DNA from 2 places in the Nocardia sp. KT25-26 genome. Region 1 is predicted to be linked to the other one. Evidence: riboswitches for the same ligand, from Rfam matches in the RefSeq annotation. Region 1 holds a riboswitch; the other holds the start of a gene.
What was found. Region 1 has a riboswitch for cobalamin ahead of AC1HFH_RS25295 (CbtB domain-containing protein). Riboswitches for the same ligand answer to the same signal wherever they lie in the genome.
Positions count from the first base shown of each region.

Region 2: another riboswitch for cobalamin. It lies ahead of AC1HFH_RS21235 (ABC transporter substrate-binding protein); the one in region 1 lies ahead of AC1HFH_RS25295 (CbtB domain-containing protein).

Region 1 is NZ_CM152813.1:5,581,584-5,588,615, reverse strand. It holds gene AC1HFH_RS25320 (sensor histidine kinase) at 1-1,181, opposite strand, end outside; gene AC1HFH_RS25315 (SRPBCC family protein) at 1,233-1,688, shown strand; gene AC1HFH_RS25310 (OsmC family peroxiredoxin) at 1,732-2,172, shown strand; gene AC1HFH_RS25305 (hypothetical protein) at 2,240-2,719, opposite strand; gene AC1HFH_RS25300 (CbtA family protein) at 2,804-3,586, opposite strand; gene AC1HFH_RS25295 (CbtB domain-containing protein) at 3,577-3,777, opposite strand; cobalamin riboswitch at 3,813-3,936, opposite strand; gene AC1HFH_RS25290 (antibiotic biosynthesis monooxygenase family protein) at 3,993-4,316, opposite strand; gene AC1HFH_RS25285 (alpha/beta fold hydrolase) at 4,371-5,114, shown strand; gene AC1HFH_RS25280 (HhH-GPD family protein) at 5,122-6,009, opposite strand; gene AC1HFH_RS25275 (carbonic anhydrase) at 6,129-6,752, shown strand; gene AC1HFH_RS25270 (hypothetical protein) at 6,811-7,032, shown strand, end outside.
Region 2 is NZ_CM152813.1:4,691,649-4,698,680, forward strand. It holds gene AC1HFH_RS21225 (FecCD family ABC transporter permease) at 1-100, opposite strand, end outside; gene AC1HFH_RS21230 (FecCD family ABC transporter permease) at 97-1,095, opposite strand; gene AC1HFH_RS21235 (ABC transporter substrate-binding protein) at 1,095-2,123, opposite strand; cobalamin riboswitch at 2,157-2,363, opposite strand; gene AC1HFH_RS21240 (lipase maturation factor family protein) at 2,467-3,885, shown strand; gene AC1HFH_RS21245 (glyceraldehyde-3-phosphate dehydrogenase) at 4,207-5,622, shown strand; gene AC1HFH_RS21250 (MBL fold metallo-hydrolase) at 5,743-6,393, opposite strand; gene puuE (allantoinase PuuE) at 6,555-7,032, opposite strand, start outside.

The DNA of each region.
Region 1 (7,032 bases):
TTGCCGCCGGTGCCGCCCGCTCGCGTGCCTGTTTCGGCGGCTCGGCCGTTGTCGACGGTGATGTCGACGCTGCCGGCCGTGTAGCGCAGGGTGACCTTCGCGGTGGCGCCGGGCGCGTGCCGGACCACATTGGTCAGCGATTCCTGGATGATCCGGGCTGCGGCCACATCGATCACCGTGGGCAGGGGGTGGGCGGTACCGATGACCCGGGTCTGCACCGGCAGCCCGTGCTCTCGTACCCGCTGCAGCAGTGCGTCCAGATCGGCGATGCTGGGCGCCGGCATCCGCGCCGCGGGCGTGGTGACCGGTTCCGGTTCCGGTGCCGGTTCGGGAGCGGGCTCGGAATCGGGCTCGGCGAGTGGTTCCGGTGGCGCCGGTTCCGCCGGAGGCGGGGGTGCGGCGGCGGCCTGGGCGCGAATCGAATGCAGCAGCGTATGCACCTCGGCCAGGGCGTCTTTGGAGGTCACCTTGATGGTGGCCAGTGCCGCGGCGGCCTGGTCGGGTTTCCGGTCGAACAGTTCCAGCGCCACCGAGGACTGCACGTTGATCAGGGACAGGCTGTGTGCCAGCACATCGTGCAGTTCGCGGGCGATGGTGAGCCGTTCCTCGGTGGCGGCCCGCTCCCGGCGGTGCTCCTCCTCCCGGCGGGCGGCTTCGGCGCGCTGGGCACGGGCGGCCGCGATCGCCGTGCGTTGCCGGAGGAATTCGGTCGTCGCGACCAGCAGGGTCAGCCAGGCGAGCATCCCGAGCACCGGCCACACCTCGGTGTGCAGTCCGAACACCATCGGCAGCGGCCAGACCAGGCCGAGGAAGCCGATCACGACCAGCGGATAGGTGAGCCATCGGGAGCCACGGGAACCGGCGGTGAGGAAGGCGATGATCAGGGAAACGAAGATCGGCCCGTACCCGTAGCCGAGGCTGACATAGGCCGCGCAGGCCGCGAAGCTGATCAGCAGCACCGGTTCCGGCCACCGCCGCCGGGCGATCAGCGCGACCGGACCGGCCAGCAGCAGCGCGTAACCGAGCAGGTCCAGGGACCGGACCCCGTCCTGATGCAGGTTCGCGGCCCGGCCACCCAGCACCTGGACGACCGCGACGACCACGGCCGGGCCGAGATCGAGCAGGAGCGAGCGGCGAACCGAATCGATCGGTCCGAACAACCGGTTGCCAGGCGCCTTCACGCATGACAGCCTAACGCCGGAACCAGCGGTGGCAGTGGGTAAACTCCGGTGATGGACCAGCCCGTTCGTATCCCGGATCTGTCCGCTCGGCCACATGAACTCACCGTGGAACGAGTGATGAAGGCGTCGCCGAGCCTGCTGTATGCGGCCTGGACGCAGGGTCTCGACCTGTGGCTGGCGGCGCCCGATTCGGTGCTGATGCGCCCCGCTGTCAACGAACCGCTGTACTTCGAAACCGAATTCGAGGGCAAGCGGAATCCGCACTACGGCCGGACGCTGCGGCTGGAGCCGAACCGGCTCGTCGAGTTCACCTGGGTCACCACCGCCACCGAAGGCGTGGAGACGGTGGTGACCGTGGACCTGCTCAAGCAGCCCAGGGGAATCCGACTGCGGCTGCGGCATGCCGGGTTCCCCACCGCCGCAGTGCGGGACCTGCATGAGCAGGTCTGGCCCGGGATCCTGGAACGGCTCGACGAGCGGACTTCCGCCGTCGTCGCGGGCGAGTAGGTTCGAACCCGAGCACTTCCACCCTCGAAACGAAAGGATCGCGATGCCCACACGTACCGCGCGCACCCTCTGGGCCGGTGGCCTGCAGGACGGTTCCGGCCAGGTCGAACTCGTGAGCTCCAGCGTCGGCAAGTACGACGTGTCGTTCCCGAAGCGCACGGCCGACGAGGCCGGCGGCACCACCAGCCCCGAGGAGCTGCTGGCGGCCTCGCACGCCTCCTGCTACTCGATGGCGCTGTCCAACGAGATCGCGAATGCCGGTGGCACGCCGGAGAGTCTGGATGTCACGGCCGATGTGACGCTGGGCCCGGACCCGGCCGGTGGATTCCGGATCGGCAAGATCAAACTGACCGTCCGGGTGGTTGCACCGGGTCTCACCGATGAGGGCTTCTTCGCCGCCGCCACCGCGGCCAAGGACGGCTGCCCGATCAGCAAGGCGCTCGCCGGAGTGGGCGAGATCGAGCTCGACGCCGCATTGGTCTGACCCGCCCGGTCGAGACATTCCGATGCCCTGCCGCCGTATGCGGCAGGGCATCGTGGCGTCCGGGTCCTCATCGGCGCCGGAAGTGCCCGCGAGCGCCGGGGGCGTACATCGCCGCGACCGCAACCAGCACCGCCAGGATGTGCACCACCCGGCAGCCGACGAGCACCGCCGAGTATCCGGACAGCTCCAGGAACGGGTCGCGGAGCCGTTGCGCGGACAACAGCACCGCGAGCGGTTCGACGGTCAGCGAAGCGGTGCCGACGACTCCGAGTCCCAGGGTGAGCGCCCTTCGAGCGGTGCGGCCCCCGGCGGCCATCCGAATCGCGACAGCCGCAACCACCAGGTAGATCGCCACCCGCAACAGCAGGCCGGGCAGCCGGTCGGTGAACGCGCCGCCGTCCCGGGCAGTCCGGAGCAATGTCTCGACGACACCCGCGCCGAGCGCGGTGAGGATCGCGAAGTAGGCGAGCGAGACCGGCCGGGGTCTCGGGATCGGTCCGGCGACGGTCGGTGCCATAGCGGAAGCCGGTGGCGCGAAGGAGATCATGACTTCGACGATGGCTGCCCGGCAGCGCGGACCGAATCACCCGCGGGTAGCAGTTCGGCTCGATACCGGGGTACCGGGCCGGATCTAGGCAGGCACGGTGGCCGGGTCCGCGGCCCTTCGCTGGGTGAGCTGGGTCAGGACTGCGAAACTCAGGCCGAGGGCGGCCCACAGCGTGGTGGCCTGTGCCAGCGAGGCCACCCGGAACTGCCAGAGCAGGCTCGCCGGGAAGTCGGCGGATACTTCGTCCACGCCCGGGAGCAGCACGTAGCCGAGCGTCACGACGACCAGGAACGCCCCCAGGGCGCCCGACCAGCGCAGTGACTCGAACTGGGCCGCGAGTGCCCGGTGGACCAGGACCGCTGCGCCGACCGCGACCAGTCCGAGCAGCACGGCGGCGACCCACAGCCAGGTGCGGTCGTTGATCGTCTCCGGATCACCCACCGCGGGCGGGTTGGCCGGGTATTTGAAGAACGGCACCGCGACGATCGCCGTCCAGCCGACTACGGCCAGGCCCACCGACAATCGCTGTGCGGCGAGATCGGTGTGCCGCCGGGCCAGGTTCGCGGCCAGCGCGAACAATGCACCGAACGCCATCCCGGACAGGCCGAGCCCGAGGAACAGCCCGAACTTCTGCCCGGAGCGGCTGACCAGCGGCTCCTCCTCGTCGCCGTGACTGTGTCCGGACGATTCCCCGGCGCCGTGGCTGTGGCCACCGGACTCCGGTGCGGCAGCTTCCTCCAGTGCGATGGCGGCCTCGATATGCGGCTCGCCGACGAAGAATCCCACTGTCGCGGCCAGCAGACCGGCGATGAGGCCGGCCAGCAGGCCGCGCAGCAGGAGGGTACGCAGGGTTCCCGTCAGTGGCACGGAACCCCCAGCAGGTGTCGCCCGTCGTGCATCAGCTCATGCATGAACATCCCGGTACGGGAGACCGCGCCCTGGTCGAAACCGACCAGGTAGAGCGTCAGCAGGGCGAGCAGTACGACACCCACTGTGATGAGCACAGTGCTCAATTGATCCAGTCCGGCGGAGCGGCTGGGCGAATGTGCGATGGCCATTCGGGTCCTCCTCCCGGGATGCGCGTCCCGGTCGAGTGGTCGGGCGCGAAGGTGCCGGTATCTGGCTCTCCGGCACCGGGGAACCGGTACGTGGATTACAGTGGCGCGACCGCTCCGGACTCACACCGGAATTCCCGCACACCCTCGCACAATTACCTCAGAACTGTGACAGGCCCAGCCGCCGTCGTCAACAGGGTGCGCAGTATCCAGGCCGGTCAGGGCTTCGCGGGGACGTCCAGGACCACCTCGAACTCCAGCAGGGATGCCCCGGTGGACACCGGCTTCGGCCGCTCGCCCTCGCCGCCCTGCCCGGCGTGTGCGGCGCGGGCCGGGCCGTCGCGCCAGGCGGCGAACGACTCCTCCGAATCCCACTGCGTCACCACGAAATACCGGTCGTCGCCGGCCACCGGGCGGAGCAATTGGAAGCCGAGGAAGCCCGGCGAGTTCTCCACCGCGTGCGCGCGGGCGGCGAACCGCTTCTCCAGTTCGGGGCCTGCGCCCTCCGGGATCTCGATCGCATTGATCTTCACAACAGCCATAACCGAACTGTAGTGATGTGCCGGGGGACCGGCGCTGCGGGCACAATCGGGCGGGTGTTGTACGACGAGGGTGGTGCGGGCAGTCCGATCCTGCTGCTGCACGGATTGATGGGCAGTGCGCGCACCTGGAGTGATCATCTGGACTGGTTCCGCGGCTTCGGCCACGTCTACACCTTCGACGCCGCCGGACACGGCCGCCGGCCACCGGCCGAACTCACCACCGAGGCGTTCGTGGCGGACCTGGCCGCGGCCACCGAAGCCATTGCCGAACCCGCGGTGCTGGTCGGGCATTCGATGGGGGCATTGCACGGATGGGTGTACGCCGCCGCCCACCCGGACCGGGTCCGCGCACTGGTCGTGGAGGACATCGCCCCGGATTTCACCGGCCGCACGGCCGCGCATTGGGCGGCGATGATGCACGCCTGGCCGCAGCCGTTCCCCGACGAGCGGGCCGTGCTGGACTACTTCGGGCCGATTGCCGGCCGCTATTTCGTGCGGGCCTTCGCCGCCGGGCCGGACGGGTACCGGCTGCACGGTTCGGTGGACACCTTCCGCGACATCTCCGAGGAGTGGGGCGTCCGGGACTTCTGGTCCGAATGGCGGTCGCTCACCGTCCCGGCGTTGCTGCTGGAGGGCGAGCACACCATCACCCCGCCGGGGCAGATGCGGGAGATGGCGCGAATGCATCCGGACGCCGAATACGTGTGGGTCGCCGGGGCCGGGCATCTGGTGCACGACGAGCAGCCGGAGCGTTACCGCGAGTCCGTCGGCGCCTTCCTGCGGAAGGTGCTCGGCTGATGGCGGGTCAGGCGGATCCTTCGCCCGCCAAGGCGAACAGGCCGTCGTCGGTCTGCTCGATCAGCCCGTCGACCAGCAGGGAATCCAGTGCGCGGTCCCGCTGGCCGGGATCGCGGGTCCAGGCCAGATCCAGCCGGACCCGCTCCACCGGCCCGTGGGCGTCGCGCAGCACGTCCAGCAGTCGGCCCCGGGCCTGCCGGTCGGTGCCCTCGTACTTCTGCGTGCGCCGCGTCGTCGGTGCGACCGGTTTCCCGGCGGCCACCCAGGCACAGCTGGGCAGCGGACACCCGGCGCAGTCGGGGGTGCGGGCGGTGCAGACCGTCGCGCCCAGCTCCATCAGCGCCGCCGAGAAGCGGGCTGCGGTCGGCACGTCCGCGGGCAGCAGTGCCTCGGTCTCCCGGAGATCACGGGCGGCCGGATTGCCCGCCTCGCCGCGGCCGTGTACCGCCCGGGCCACGACTCGGCGGACATTCGTATCGACCACCGGTACCCGCTGCCCGTAGGCGAAGCAGGCGACCGCGCGAGCGGTGTAGTCCCCGATACCGGGCAGTCCCAGCAGGACCTCGACGTCGTCGGGCACCTGATCGCCGTGCTCGGTGGCCAGCACCCGGGCGCATTCGTGCAGGCGCAGTGCCCGCCGGGGATAGCCCAGCTTGCCCCACGCCCGCAGGACCTCACCTTGTGGGGATGCAGCCATTGCCGACGGCACCGGCCAGCGCCGTACCCATTCCCGCCAGATCGGCTCCACCCGGGCCACCGGGGTCTGCTGCAGCATGATCTCGCTCATCAGGATGTGCCAGGCGGTCGCCTCCGGTCGCCGCCACGGCAGGTCACGGGCGGTTCGGCCGTACCAGTCGACCAGCACCCCGGGGTCGATCGCGGTCTCGCTTCGCATTTCTCCCACTACGTTCGATCGACCTCACCGTGCCGGCGGCGTCACCGTCAGATGACATTTTCGGACCCGTAACGAAGTGAACTCGCTGGTAGTCCCCTTCGATGTGCACAATGGTCGGTATGCCTGGTTCCAATCCGATAAGTGCCTGGAAGTCCCTCCGCGAGGGCAATGAGCGCTTCGTCAACGGCACGCTGCTGCATCCTAGTCAGGGCGCCGCCGACCGAGCCAAGCTCGTCGGGGGCCAGCATCCGCATGCCATCCTGTTCGGCTGTGGCGATTCGCGAGTGGCCGCCGAGCTGATCTTCGATCAGGGCCTCGGCGATATGTTCGTGGTGCGGACCGCCGGACATGTCATCGACGAATCGGTGCTCGGCTCCATCGAGTTCGGGGTCGAGGTACTGAACTCACCGCTGATCGTGGTACTCGGCCACGACAGCTGCGGAGCCGTCAAGGCCACGATCAACGCCCTCGACGGCGGTGAGGTGCCCGGTGGGCACATCCGCAGCATCGTCGAGCGGGTCACCCCGTCCATCCTGCTCGGCCGCCGCGACGGCCTCACCGGCGTGGACGAACTGGAAGCCCGGCATGTCGAGGAGACCAGCCGGTTGCTGATGGAACGGTCCACGACGATCGCCGAGCGAGTGCGGGCGGGACGGTGCGCCATCGCGTCGGTCACCTATCAGCTCGCCGACGGGCGGGCACAGTTGCGCAGCGTGGTCGGCGACGTCGGCGAGGCCGCCTGAGACTCGACACGCCGAGGTGCTCGAGCGCACTTCGTCGTGGTGCGCTTACCGTTGAAGCGTGCTGGAACCGACTGGACCGCTGCCTCCGCAGATCTACTGGCGCCGTCGCGCACTCGCCATCGGCGTCCTCGTCCTGGCCGTCGTCGTGATCGTCTGGCTGGCGGTCATGGTGTCCCGCGGCGGGGGCTCCGGTGGTGCGGACGACGGTGCGGTGGCGGCCGCGTCGACGAGCGCGACCACCTCGAGCACCGCGGCCGAGCCGACCGAGGAGGCCACGAGC
Region 2 (7,032 bases), 890 kb from region 1:
TCAGCACCGCGCGCCGCCGGACCCGGAACGCGACGCCGCGGCGCGGCGAACGCACCAGGAGCGTCCCGGTGGGCAGCACGGTGTCACGCGTGGCAGTCACAGCGCCGCCACCTTCCGGTTGCGGACCAGGTAGAGGAAGAACGGCGCACCGGCGAGCGCGGTGACGATGCCGACCTGGACCTCCTGCGGCCGCGCCGCCACCCGCCCGACGATATCGGCGAGCAGCAGCAGACCCGGCCCGAGCACGACACACCAGGCCAGGATCCACCGGTAGTCGTGTCCGGCGAGCATCCGGGCGATATGCGGAATCACCAGCCCGATGAAGGCAACCGGACCGGCGACGGCTACCGCGGCCCCGGCCAGCAGCACCACACTCGCCGCACCGGCGGCCCGCACCGCGACGAGGCGGGCACCGAGCGTGCGGGCCATATCGTCGCCCATCGCCAGCGTGTTCAGCGTCCGTGAGACCGCTACCGCAAGCAACGCGCCGGCACCGACGAAAGGCACCATCGCCACCACGTCGCCGAGTTCGGCTCGGGTGAGCGATCCGACCACCCAGTACCGGAAGTCGTCGAAAGTGGACCGGTCCAGCAGCGTGATCGCCGTGGTGATCGACGAGCACAGCGCGGCGAATGCGGCGCCGGCCAGCGCCAACTTCACCGGTGTCGCACCACCGAATCCCAGCGACCCGAGCGTGTACACGAACAACGCGGCGACCGCCGCACCGAGGAAGGCGAACCAGACGAACCCGCTCGGTGCGGCGAGTCCGAGGGTGCCCATGGCGACGACGATGGCGAGGGACGCGCCGGAGTTGATGCCGAGCAGGCCGGGCCCGGCAAGCGGGTTGCGGGTCAGGCCCTGCATGACGGCACCGGCGAGGGCGAGCGCGATCCCGGCCAGCAGACCGGCCAGGGTGCGCGGCAGCCGGATGTAGCGGACGATGCGGTCGGTGTCGGTCCCCTGGAAATCGGTGAATGCCGACAGGGCCTGGTCGAGGGTGACCGGATAGGACCCGACCAGCAGCGAGCCCACGCACACCACGGCGAGCCCGGCACCGGCGACGATCAGCCCCGAGCCGCGGAAGCTGCGGTTCATCAGTCGAACAGATCCGGGTGGATCAGTTCGGCCACCAGTTCGGTGGCGTGCGCGATCCGGACACCGGCGGCCCGGTCGGCGAACAGGAACGGGTACACGTCGCCGTTGCGGACGGCGGTCAGGTTGGCGAACGCCGGGTCGGCGAGGAGCCGGTCGGCCTCGGGCTGCCCGTCGGCTCGGGTGTAGCTCGCATCGCAGCACAGGCTGGTCAGGATGACGTCCGGGTCGCGGGCGATGATCTCCTCCGCGCCGATCGGGACATTGCGACGCTGGGTGAGATCGGCGAAGAGATTCGTGCCGCCGGCGGCATCGATGATTCGGGTGACGAAGTCGGTGCCACCGGCGACGGTGTACGAACCGTCGTCCTTGACCGAGACGACAGCCACCCGCGGCCGTTCGGCGCCTTCGACGGTCGTGCGCACCGCTTCGATGCGGGTGCGCAGATCCTCGACCACCTCGTCGGCGCGCTCGGACACGCCCCACAGGGCGCCGAGGTCGGCCAGGTCGGCGTACACATTGTCGAAGCGGACGGTCGCCGGGTCGATGGCCTCGTCGGACAGGCCGTCCTCGCTCGGGCACAGCGGGCTCAGAATCCAGGTCTGCACACCCAGTTCGTGCAGGCTCGCCCGGGTCCCGACGCTCTGCTGCATGGACTCGGCGAAGACACCGTTGTATCCGGAAAGGACGAAATCGGGTTTCTTCGCGAGCATCTCGTCGCGGCTGGGCAGCTTCTCCACATAGTCCATCTCGGCCTGGGCATCCCGGTACTCGGGTAGTACCGCCGAATCCAGGAACGCCGTCCCGGCGAGCCGGTCGGTGACGCCGAGCGCATGCGCGATCTCGATCGACGGCTGATAGGCCGCGTAGATTCGCTGCGGCGGTTCGGGTACTGCGATCTCGATCCCGCAGTTCGTGCGGGTGGCCGACACGGCACTGCTCGCAGCCGGTTCGGTTCGGACGCCACAACCGGCCAGAACGGCCGAACAGGCGATGACGGCGCCGATACGCAGGCGCGCGGAAACAGACATGGTCACAGGTGACCGCCTTCCAGATCCTCGTGGAGCGGGTGCTACGCCGTGGCCGGTCTCCTGGCTGACGGGATGTCGTGCGGTGCAGCTACCTTCCCGAGGCCTGCCGGCCTCAGTGGTTCCGGACGTCGTCCGGGACGCTGCTCCGCTCCCGATCACAGTGGCGAGGGCCGCACCGGTTCCACACCGGTTTCCCGAACACCACGACCCGGGGAGAGTACCAAGGCATGACTGCAGCCGGGCCGCCACACTCGACGAAACGGTCGTATCGGACATCCCGGGCTGAGATACTCGAAGCGGAGAGCTGAGTAGCTGATTCCCGCGGTCGGGAGGTGCGACCGGGATGGAATGGTTCACGGCACCCGAATACTGGCTGAGTCGGCAGGTCTTCCAACACGGCCTGGCGGCAGTGTATCTGGTCGCCTTCCTGGCGGCGGCCAGGCAGTTCCGGGCACTGCTCGGAGCGCACGGCCTCACCCCGATTCCCCGGTTCCTGGCACGGACCGGATGGCGCCGGGCGCCGAGCATCTTCCGATGGCACTATTCGGACCGGTTCTTCGCGGTGATCTGCTGGTCCGGGGTGGTGCTGTCGGCCGCGCTGATCGCGGGACTCGGTGACCTGGTGCCGCTGTGGGCGGCGATGCTGCTGTGGACCGTGCTGTGGGCGCTGTACCTCTCGATCGTGAACGTGGGCCAGACCTGGTATTCGTTCGGCTGGGAATCGCTGCTGCTGGAGGCCGGATTCCTGGCGATCTTCCTGGGCAACGACGACACCGCCCCACCGATCCTGATCCTGCTGGCCCTGCGCTGGCTGCTGTTCCGGGTGGAATTCGGCGCCGGGCTGATCAAGCTCCGCGGCGACCGCTGCTGGCGTGACCTGACCTGCCTCTACTACCACCACGAGACCCAGCCGATGCCCGGGCCGCTGAGCTGGTTCTTCCACAACCTGCCGCGGCCGGTGCACCGCGCAGAGGTGGCGGCCAACCATTTCACCCAGCTGGTGGTCCCGTTCGGGTTGTTCGCACCGCAGCCGGTCGCGAGCGTGGCGGCGCTGATCATCATCGCCACCCAGCTGTGGCTGGTCCTGTCCGGCAACTTCGCCTGGCTGAACTGGCTCACCATCGTCCTTGCCACCAGCGTCGTCGACGTCTCGTGGGTGGTTGCCGCACCGGCCCTGCCCGCACCACCGGTGTGGTTCACCGTGCCGGTGATCGCGGTGACCGCGCTGATTGTGGTGCTGAGCTACCGGCCCGCGCGGAACCTGCTGTCCCGGCGACAGCGGATGAACACCTCCTACGACTCGCTGCACCTGGTCAACAGCTACGGAGCGTTCGGCAGCGTCGAACGGGAACGGTGGGAGGTGGTCCTGGAAGGCACCGACGACCCCGTCCTCACCCGGAACACCCGATGGCAGGAATACGAGCTGAAGGGCAAACCGGGCGACCCCCGACGGCTACCCCGCCAGTGGGCGCCCTACCACCTGCGCCTGGACTGGCTGATGTGGTTCGCCGCCATCTCGCCGGCCTACGCCCGCGGATGGCTGGAACCCCTCGTCGTCCGGCTGCTCGAGAACGACCCCGCTACCCTGCGCCTGCTCCGGCGCAACCCCTTCCCCGGAGCACCGCCGACCTTCGTCCGGGCCCGCCTGTACCGCTATCGCTTCACCACGCCCCGCGAACTGCGCCGCAGCCACGCATGGTGGCACCGCACCCCGGTCGGTGACTACATCCCGCCGACCACGCTCCGCCACCTGGACAGTTGACCGCCGACGTAGGACAGGGCAGCAGGGTGGTGGCGGCCGGTGTGCCCGCCGCCTGCGCCGAGCCGACCTTGCATCCAGATGCGCCATCTTGCATCGCCGGTGATGCACGGTCGCACACCTGGATGCAAGGTCGCGACCGCGACGCCGCACCGCCGGCGGCACGAGGCGGGGATCTCACAAGGGGGTAGCCGGGTTCGGTGATATCGCGGGCGTCGTTAGCATCGGTATCGATACGGCCACCACTTCGAGGAATCCCGAGGATCCGCCTTGACCACCGAGCAACTCGACCGCTGGAACACCCAGGAAGCCGCCGCTGAGGCGATGATCCCCGCCATCGGCAGGTTGTATCGCGAGAAGGGTGTGACGGTCCTGCTGCACAGCCGGTCGCTGGTGAACAAGTCGGTGATCAGCATCCTGCGCACCCACCGGTTCGCCCGCCAGATCGAGGGCGAAGAATTGTCGGTGCACGAGACCCTGCCGATCCTGGAGGCCCTCACCGAGCTGGATCTGGGGCCGTGCAAGATCGACCTCGGTCAGATGGTCACCGCCTATCGCGCCGATGACCGTGGCCTCTCGATTCCCGAGTTCACCGCCGACATCCTGGCCGAGGTGACGAACGGCAACAAGACGCAGCCGCAGGGACCGCGTGATGTCGTCCTCTACGGCTTCGGCCGGATCGGCCGGCTCGTCGCCCGGCTGCTCATCGAGAAGGTCGGCTCGGGGAACGGCCTGAACCTGCGGGCCGTGGTGGTGCGTCGCGGTGGTGCCGACGACCTGGTCAAACGTGCCTCGCTGCTGCGCCGAGATTCGGTGCACGGCCAGTTCAACGGCACCATCAAGGTCGATACCGACAACGACACCCTCATCGCCAACGGCAACGTCATCAAGTTCATCTACAGCGACGACCCGGCGAGCGTCGACTACACCGCCTACGGCATCGACAACGCGATCCTGATCGACAACACGGGCCGGTGGCGTGATCACGACGGACTGTCGCAGCACCTGCGCCCCGGCATTACCAAGGTCGTGCTCACCGCGCCCGGTAAGGGCGACATCCCGAATATCGTGCACGGCGTCAACCACCGCGATCAGGACCTGAACCGACAGATCTTCTCCTGCGCCTCCTGTACGACCAACGCGATCGTGCCGCCGCTGAAGGCCATGGACGACGAATTCGGCATCACCCGCGGCCACGTGGAGACGGTGCACTCGTTCACCAACGACCAGAACCTGCTGGACAACTACCACAAGGCCGACCGGCGCGGCCGTTCCGCACCGTTCAACCTGGTGCTCACCGAGACCGGTGCCGCGTCCGCGGTCGCCAAGGCGATGCCGGACTTCAAGGCCAGGATCACCGGCAACTCGATCCGTGTCCCCACCCCGGACGTCTCGATGGCGATCCTCAACCTGCAGCTCGAGCAGGAGACGACCAAAGAAGAGGTGCTGGCCTACCTGCGCCAGATGTCGCTGTTCGGACCGTTGAGCCGCAACCTCGACTACACCGCCGCCACCGACGCGGTATCCAGCGATTTCATCGGCTCCCGCGCCGCATCGATCATCGATGCCAACGCCACCATCGTCGAAGGCGACACCGCCATCCTCTACGTCTGGTACGACAACGAGTTCGGCTACTCGTGCCAGGTGGTGCGCACGGTCCAGTACATCTCCGGCATCGAATACCCGACCTACCCGCAGGTCGGCACGCCCGCGGCCGCGGTCGCGACACTGGTGTCCTGACAGCCGGACGGGTGGCCACCACTGCGCGCGCTGCGCCCATCCGGCGGCCGGTACCCTTCGCCGCCGGTTGATCGGCGTTCCGACAGCCGCCCACGCACCAGCTGTCGGAACCAGTCGGTCTCAGACACGGATGCCGCCTTCCGCGATCAGGCGGCGGCGGGCCTCGTCGACGCAGTCGCGCCATGGGCGGCCGGCGAGGTCGGTGACGCCGGTGTCGCCCATGAATGCGCTGGAGACGACGACGTCGGGGTTCAGTTCGGCCAGCAGGTCGAGGGTGGCGAGCATGGCTTCGCGGTCGCTGAATCCTTCGATGAAACCGGCCACCCAGTTGCCGTCCGGGTCGGTCAGGATGGTGTCGCCGGTGAACAGGTACCGGCGGCCGGCGATATCGGCCAGGTAGCAGCTGCTGCCGGGGGTGTGGCCGGGGGTCGGGATGACTTCCAGGTCGTCGGCGGCGCGGTGTCGTTCGGTGAATGGGTCGTCCACGGGTGATTTCTCGGCGGCGAGCTCGGCTTCGGCAGCGTGGATGTGCAACTGCGCGCCGTATCGCTCCCGGATGGTGGACAGCGATCCGGCGATCTCGTCCTGGTGACTGAGGTAGTGGTGGGCGATGCCGCCCAGGTCCGCAGGCGCATCGATCTCGGCGGCCACGGTGGTGTTGTAGAACAGCACGTTGCCTGCGGCCCTGGTCCACAGGAATGCGCGCGTGGTGAGCCCGGGTGCGGGGTTCTCGGTGGTGGTCTCCCACAGCTGGGGTGCGATCTGCTGCACGGTCGTAGTCCCTTCCGGCTCGGTGATCCAGATGAGACGAGGATGCGGGCAACGCGTTCCGAAATCGTTCCGGTCCGGTTCCGCCGGAGCAGAACAGCAGGTCAGGCGCGTGATCCGCGGATTCGGTGTCGGCGGGCAGGGCATCGCCCGGCCGGTACGGGTCAGGTCGTCGGTGCCGGGTGAGTTCGGCGCCAGTGCTCGGCGATGTCTATCCGGCGGGTGATCCATACGCCGTCGTGGGACTGCACGTGGTCGAGGAAGCGTTCCAGGGCGGCGGTGCGGGCGGGGCGGCCGGCCAGGCGGCAGTGCAGGCCGACGGACAGCATCTTCGGACTGCCCTGTTCGCCTTCCCGGTAGAGGACATCGAAGGCGTCGCGGAGGTGGCCGAAGAACTGGTCACCGCTGGGGAATCCGGCCGGGGAGGCGAAACGCATATCGTTGGTGTCGAGGGTGTACGGGACCACCAGATGCGGATGTCCCGAAACGGTCACCCAGTACGGCAGGTCGTCGGCGTAGGAATCGGAGTCGTAGACGAAACCACCGTGTTCGACGACGAGTTCACGAGTGTTCGGCGAGTCCCGGCCGGTGTACCAGCCCAGCGGCGCGGCGCCGGTGAGCTCGGTCAGGATGTGGACGGCC